Regions from separate parts of the Streptomyces sp. NBC_00637 genome, predicted to be linked through region 1. Evidence: predicted binding sites of a transcription regulator. Region 1 holds the regulator's gene; the other holds the start of a gene.
The links. Region 1 encodes HspR, which represses chaperone genes until heat shock. Its sites were predicted from a motif close to TTGAGNNNNNNNNNCTCAA; they were not measured.

Region 1 (3,409 bases):
GAATGCCGCGCGGGGACTTCCCCGTGGAGAGCCGCGGCGAAGCCGTACGGCTGATCAGCGATCGGCTGCGGGAGCTGGAGGGGCAGGGGTTCGCCGGTGCGGACGAGATGCGCACCTGGCTGACCCGGGCCGAACGGAGCGGCGCGGACACCAGAACGCTGCTCGGCGCGCTGAACTCCTACGCGGCACTGAGGGACGCCCTCTCGGCCGGCCTGGGCACCGCGGACGAGACCCGCATGAGCAACTGCTTCACGGCCCTCGAGTCGACGCAGAAGTGGGAGGCGGCGCGCGAGGCCGCCGAGGGCCGGGCGCTGCTCGGCGACGAGGTCGCCGAGGGCCGTTTCGACCCGCGCGTCGCCGACGAGTGGATCGTCGTGGGGTCCGGCGGAACCGCCGTCGCCAACGCGGAGATCATCCTGCTCCGGAATCCCGACTCCCACGTCACGATCATCGGTTCGAAACCGCCGCCGGCGCTGCTGCACCAGGTCCAGTTCCCGGCGATGGAGCGGCGATACGGCCATGGCGAGGGCGGCCAGCAGCGCCTGACCTTCGTCGAAGCACGTGTCGGGGCCATCGAGACCTACCAGGACGAGAAGGGCGAGACCCGCTTCCAGGTCCCCTACACCGAGAAGGGGACCGGGGAACCGCGAGTGGCCCGGAGCGACGGCTACGTCACCAGCCTCGGCCGCACCAACCCCCTCCCGCCCGCTCTCCAGGTCCTCGCCGACGAGGTGCGCGACCGAGGCGGGGAGATCTCCGGGGACCTGCTGTTCGACAGGGACGACCAGTACATCGGCTACGGGCTCACCTTCGCCGTGGACGGCAGGGAGCACCGCGTCGACGTGGACGGCGCGGCCTCCTGGCAGCTGCCGCGCGAGATCTTCGCCCCGGAGACGGGAATCCAGGGCCGGTTGAACGAGATGGGCGTCCGCGCTCTGCCGTCCGAGACCGGCAACGCGGCCCCCGGCTTCTCCCCGATCGCCCGTCAGAGCGCCCTGCGCGCACGCGCCGTCGCGGCGGCAGCGGCGGGCGACCCCGAAGCTGTACGCCGCATGTCGACGATCCCGGAACGCTGGCGGCGCCCGGACCCGGGCCAGTCCCAGGACCTGGGCGCGAATCCACCGGCGACCGGCCCCCGGTCCCCCGCCCTGCCCCAGCAGAACTCCGAGCCCGCCGCGGAACACTCGTCTGCCGCGGAACCCACCCCCGAGACGGAACACGCACCCGCCGCGGAACCCACCCCCGAGACGGAACACGCGCCTGCCGCGGAACCCACCCCCGAGGCGGAACACGCGCCTGCCGCGGAACCCACCCCTGAGGCGGAGCAGACCTCGAAGCCCGCGGCCGGCCCCGGGCCAAGCCCAGCACCCGCACCCGCACCCGCACCAGCGCCGACCTCGTCCCCGGGACCGGCGTCATCCCCGACCCCAGCGCCGGCACCCGCTCCCTCCCCCGCCCCCGGTGGCGTCCCCGGTTCGCATCTGTGGCAGATGGGTGTCCCCCGGGGCGGCGCCAGCCGGCCGCCCGCCCCCGTCCAGCCACCGCCGCAGCAGCGACAACCGCCGGGCCATGAGCGACCCGAGCCGGGGGTCGACAGGGACACCTGACGACCGTCCGACGAGCAGGGACAAAGCAGGGGCCCGGAGACGAATCTCCGGGCCCCTGCCTTTGTCCACGTGCCGCCGTCGGGTGTCAGTCCGTCGGCTGCTGTCGCTTGGGCCGCCAGACGACCAACGCGCTGGTCTGCTGGACCTCCTGGTACGGCACCAGGTCCCGCCGGTAGGAGGCGTGCACCGCCGCCTCCCGCTGCTGCATGGTCGCGGCCGCGCCGTCCAGCGCGGCCTCCAGCTCCGCGGCCCTCGCCTGGAGCGCGGCCACCTGGTTCTCCAGCTCGATGATCCGCTTGATGCCGGCCAGGTTGATGCCCTCGTCCTGGGACAGGGCCTGCACCGTGCGCAGCAGCTCGATGTCGCGTGCCGAGTAACGGCGCCCCCGGCCGGCGGTGCGGTCGGGGGAGACGAGACCCAGGCGGTCGTACTGGCGCAGCGTCTGCGGATGCAGGCCCGAGAGCTGGGCCGCCACCGAGATGACGTAGACCGGAGTCTCCTGGGTCAGTTCATACGGGTTACGCCGACGGCCGTCCATCACTCTCATGCTCCCTTCGCGGCCTCGAACAGCTCCGCCCGCGGGTCCTCGCCCGCGGTCGCCTCGCGATACGCCTCCAGCGCTTCACGAGCCTTCCCCGACAGGTCCTTCGGGACACTCACCTCGACGGTGACCAACAGGTCGCCGCGGGTGCCGTCCTTGCGGACCGCGCCCTTGCCCCGCGCCCGCATGGTGCGGCCGTTGGGCGTGCCGGGCGGAAGCTTCAAGGTCAGGGACGGCCCACCGAGCGTCGGCACCTTGATCTCGCCGCCGAGTGCCGCCTCGGTGAACGTCACCGGGACGGTCACCGTCAGGTTGTCCTCCTTGCGGCCGAACACCGGGTGGGCGCCGACGTGGACGACGACGTACAGGTCGCCCGCCGGGCCGCCGCGCTCGCCCGGGGCGCCCTTGCCGCGCAGCCGGATGCGCTGGCCGTCCGTCACCCCCGCGGGGATGCGGACCTGCATGGTCCGTGACGACTTCGCGCGGCCGCTGCCCTTGCAGTCCAGGCAGGGATGCTCGGCGATCAGGCCCCGGCCCTTGCAGTCCGGGCACGGGTCGGTCAGGGAGAAGCCGCCCCCGGAACCCCTCGCCACCTGGCCGGTGCCCACACAGGTCGGGCACACGCGCGGGGTGCCGTTCTTGTCGCCCGTCCCCGAACACGCCTTGCAGGGGGCCTGCGAGGACATGCGCAGCGGGACGGTCGCGCCCTCGATCGCCTCCGTGAAGGTCAGGGTGACCTCGGTGTCGATGTCCTGGCCGCGCCGGGGCTGGGTGCGGGTCGTACCGGGGCCGCCGCGGTTGAACAGGCCGCCGAACACGTCCCCGATGCCGCCGCCGAAGCCGCCCTGCGCGCCGCCGCCCTGGGCACCGCCTCCGAAGAGGTCGCCCAGGTCGAAGTTGAAGTTGCCGCCCGCGCCCGGGCCGGGGCGGAAGCCGCCGTTGCCGAAGAGGGCGCGTGCCTCGTCGTACTCCTTGCGCTTCTTGGGGTCACCGAGGACGTCGTTCGCCTCGGAGATCTCCTTGAAGCGTTCCTCCGCCTTGGTGTTGCCCTTGTTGGCGTCCGGATGGAACTCGCGGGCGAGTTTGCGGTACGCCTTCTTGATCTCGGCCTCGGTGGCGTCCTTGGGGACGCCGAGGACCTTGTAGAAGTCCTTCTCGACGAAGTCCTTGGTGCTCATCCTCGACGTCCCTCCTCCCACCAGCTCATCCGATCGAGCTCAGCCCTCGTCCGGGCCACCGCTCTCCTTGTCGTCGGCCGCCT
Region 2 (3,409 bases), 1.2 Mb from region 1:
GGGGCGGCTCCAGACCGTCGTCGCCGGTCCGGGCGAACTCGTCGCCGCGCACCACCCGGTAGCGCACGCCCAGCGCCTCCACCTCGTCGGCCGGGGCCCGCTCCAGCACGGCGACGGCCGCCAGCAGTTCGCGCCGGGCGGCCGGGTCGTCGGTGCCGTCCTTGGCCTTGAACCACAGGTGCGAGTTGAGCCCGTCCCTGGCCTGCTGGGGCATGCCGTCCATCACCGGCTTGAGCAGCCGCCAGTCGGGCTCGCCGGCCGCCCGGTTCCACGCGGCGACACCGAAGACGGGTCCGCGCAACGCGATGTGCGGATACCGCCGCGAGGCCTCGACGGCGTCCGCCTCCGTCACCCAGGCGACGGGGTCGTCACGGCGGACCAGGTCGGCGTGGAGGGCGTCGAGACGTCGCTTCCAGTCATCGGTCATACGCGCATTGTGGTCGCGCGGGCGGGTGACTTCGGGGTGAATGCCGGAAGTGGGCGGGGTACGGAGAGGGGGCGCGAGGGGCGTGCCCGGTCGTGCGGCACCGGACGATGCGCCCTCCCGGCCTCCGGACGTCACCCGTGTGTCTCCCCCGTGAACTTCGCGCTCGTCAGCGGGGACTCGACGCGCCAGCCCAGGGACTCGTACAGTGCCCGCCCCTGCGGTGTCGCCCCCAGCACTCCGGTCCGGGCACCCTGTTCGGCCGCCGCGTGGTGCAGGGTCCGCATGACGAGGGCGCCGAGTCCGCGGCGGCGGTGGCCGGGGGAGGTCTCGATCTGGTCGACGACCGCCGTCGCGCCGGTCGGCGCGATCTGCCCGCGCGCGGCCAGCGAGCCGTCCGGGGCGACGACCATGGTGCGGGTCACGCCGCCGCGCGACCACGTGCGGGTCCGGTAGCCGTCGGGGGCCGGGCCGGGCGGCGTGTCCGGGAGGGGAGCCGTCATCAGGAAGCCGGGCTCGGGGTCGATCCACCAGCCGGGCCCCAGCCAGGGTCCGGTCACCGCCGGGTCGGCGAACACCTTGAGCCAGACGCCGGCGCCGGTCACCGCGCCCGCCACCTCCCGGACGGTCGGCTCCGCCACCGCGTCGTTCGTCGCGCCGAGCACGTGCCGGGTGACGTGATGGATTCCCGTTCCCACGTCGACGGTCCAGCCCCAGGGCTCGGCCGCGGGCGGAGCCGCCCCCCGCGACACGACCCACCCGTCCACCCATGCCTGGACGAAGCGCTCCACGAGAACCCCCTGAAACCGGCGATGTGAGCGGCGTCTGTAAGTGGCGCCTGCTGTATTGGCCTGTTACGTGTGACCGTAGGGCCGAAGCGGCCCGCCGGTACAGCCGTGATCGCCCACAGCGAACGGGACGCATCGTGGGGAACATTCGGGGACTCACGTGCATTGAGTCGGCATAGCTCAACTTGACTGCCTAAGGGGAGATCATGGCATCGACGTCCACACCGCTCACCCTGCCCGTGCTGCCTCTCGACGACGAGGTCGTGCTCCCCGGCATGGTGGTTCCGCTGGACCTCAACGACACCGACGTGCGCGCCGCGGTGGAGGCCGCCCAGGCCGCCGCCCGTGCAACACCGGGCAAGCCTCAGGTACTCCTGGTGCCGCGCCTCGACGGGACCTACGCCGGCACCGGCGTGCTGGGCACCGTCGAACAGGTCGGCCGGCTGGCCGACGGCGACCCGGGCGCGCTGATCCGCGGCCGCGGCCGCGTGAAGATCGGCGCCGGCACCACCGGGCCGGGCGCCGCCCTCTGGGTCGAGGGGACGAAGGTCGAGCAGAGCGTCCCCGAACCCCTGCCCGGTCACGTCGCCGAACTCGTCAAGGAGTACAAGGCGCTCGCCACCGCCTGGCTGCGCAAGCGCGGCGCCTGGCAGATCGTCGACCGTGTCCAGGCCATCGACGACGTCTCCGCGCTCGCCGACAACTCCGGCTACTCGCCGTTCCTGACCACCGAACAGAAGGTGGAGCTCCTGGAGACCGCCGACCCGGTGGTCCGCCTGAAGCTCGCCACCCAGCAGCTGCGCGACCACCTCGCCGAGCAGGACGTGGCCGAGACCATCGCCAAGGACGTCCAGGAGGGCGTCGACAAGCAGCAGCGCGAGTTCCTGCTGCGGCGCCAGCTGGAGGCCGTGCGCAAGGAGCTGCGCGAACTCAACGGCGAACAGGAGGGCGAGGAGTCCGACGACTACCGCGCCCGCGTGGAGGCCGCCGACCTGCCCGAGAAGGTCCGGGAGGCCGCCCTCAAGGAGGTCGACAAGCTGGAGCGGTCCAGCGACCAGTCGCCCGAGGGCTCCTGGATCCGCACCTGGCTGGACACCGTCCTCGAACTCCCGTGGAACGAGCGGACCGAGGACCGGTACGACATCCAGGGCGCCCGTGCCGTCCTCGACGCCGAGCACGCCGGGCTGGACGACGTGAAGGAGCGGATCACCGAGTACCTCGCCGTGCGCAAGCGGCGCGGCGAGCGCGGCCTGGGTGTCGTGGGCGGGCGGCGCGGCGGTGCCGTGCTCGCGCTCGTCGGCCCGCCCGGTGTCGGCAAGACCAGCCTCGGCGAGTCCGTCGCCCACGCCATGGGCCGCAAGTTCGTCCGCGTCGCCCTCGGCGGCGTCCGGGACGAGGCGGAGATCCGCGGCCACCGCAGGACCTACGTCGGCGCGCTGCCCGGCCGGATCGTGCGGGCGATCAAGGAGGCCGGATCGCTGAACCCGGTGGTGCTCCTCGACGAGATCGACAAGGTGGGATCCGACTTCCGGGGCGACCCGGCGGCCGCCCTGCTGGAGGTGCTGGACCCGGCGCAGAACCACACGTTCCGCGACCACTACCTGGAGGTCGAGCTCGACCTGTCGGACGTGGTCTTCCTCGCCACCGCCAACGTGCTCGAAGCCATCCCGGAGGCCCTGCTCGACCGGATGGAGCTGGTCCGACTCGACGGCTACACCGAGGACGAGAAGGTCGTCATCGCCCGCGACCACCTGCTCCCGCGCCAGCTGGAGCGGGCGGGCCTGGACAAGGACGAAGTGGCCCTCGACGAGAGCGCGCTGCGCAAGCTCGCCGGCGAGTACACCCGCGAGGCGGGGGTGCGCACCCTGGAGCGGTCCATCGCGCGGCTGCTGCGCAAGGTCGCGGCCCAGCACGAACTGGGCGAGCGCGAGCTGCCGTTCACCATCCGGGACGAGGACCTGCGCGCACTGATCGGCCGGCCGCACCACGTGCCCGAGTCCGCCCAGGACCCGGCCGAGCGCCGGACCGCCGTGCCCGGCGTCGCGACCGGTCTCGCGGTCACCGGCGCCGGGGGTGACGTCCTCTTCGTCGAGGCGTCGCTGGCCGACCCGGAGACCGGCGCGGCCGGCCTGACCCTGACCGGCCAGCTCGGTGACGTGATGAAGGAGTCGGCGCAGATCGCGCTCAGCTTCCTGCG

Region 2: a site for HspR is predicted at 1,378-1,396, ahead of lon (endopeptidase La). Genes of this name have one in related genera too.

The regions. Positions count from the first base shown of each region.
Region 1 is NZ_CP109046.1:3,971,730-3,975,138, forward strand. It holds gene OG440_RS17290 (hypothetical protein) at 1-1,607, shown strand, start outside; gene OG440_RS17295 (heat shock protein transcriptional repressor HspR) at 1,693-2,145, opposite strand; gene dnaJ (molecular chaperone DnaJ) at 2,151-3,326, opposite strand; gene grpE (nucleotide exchange factor GrpE) at 3,366-3,409, opposite strand, start outside.
Region 2 is NZ_CP109046.1:2,764,872-2,768,280, reverse strand. It holds gene OG440_RS11750 (DUF5954 family protein) at 1-427, opposite strand, end outside; gene OG440_RS11745 (GNAT family N-acetyltransferase) at 559-1,215, opposite strand; gene lon (endopeptidase La) at 1,419-3,409, shown strand, end outside.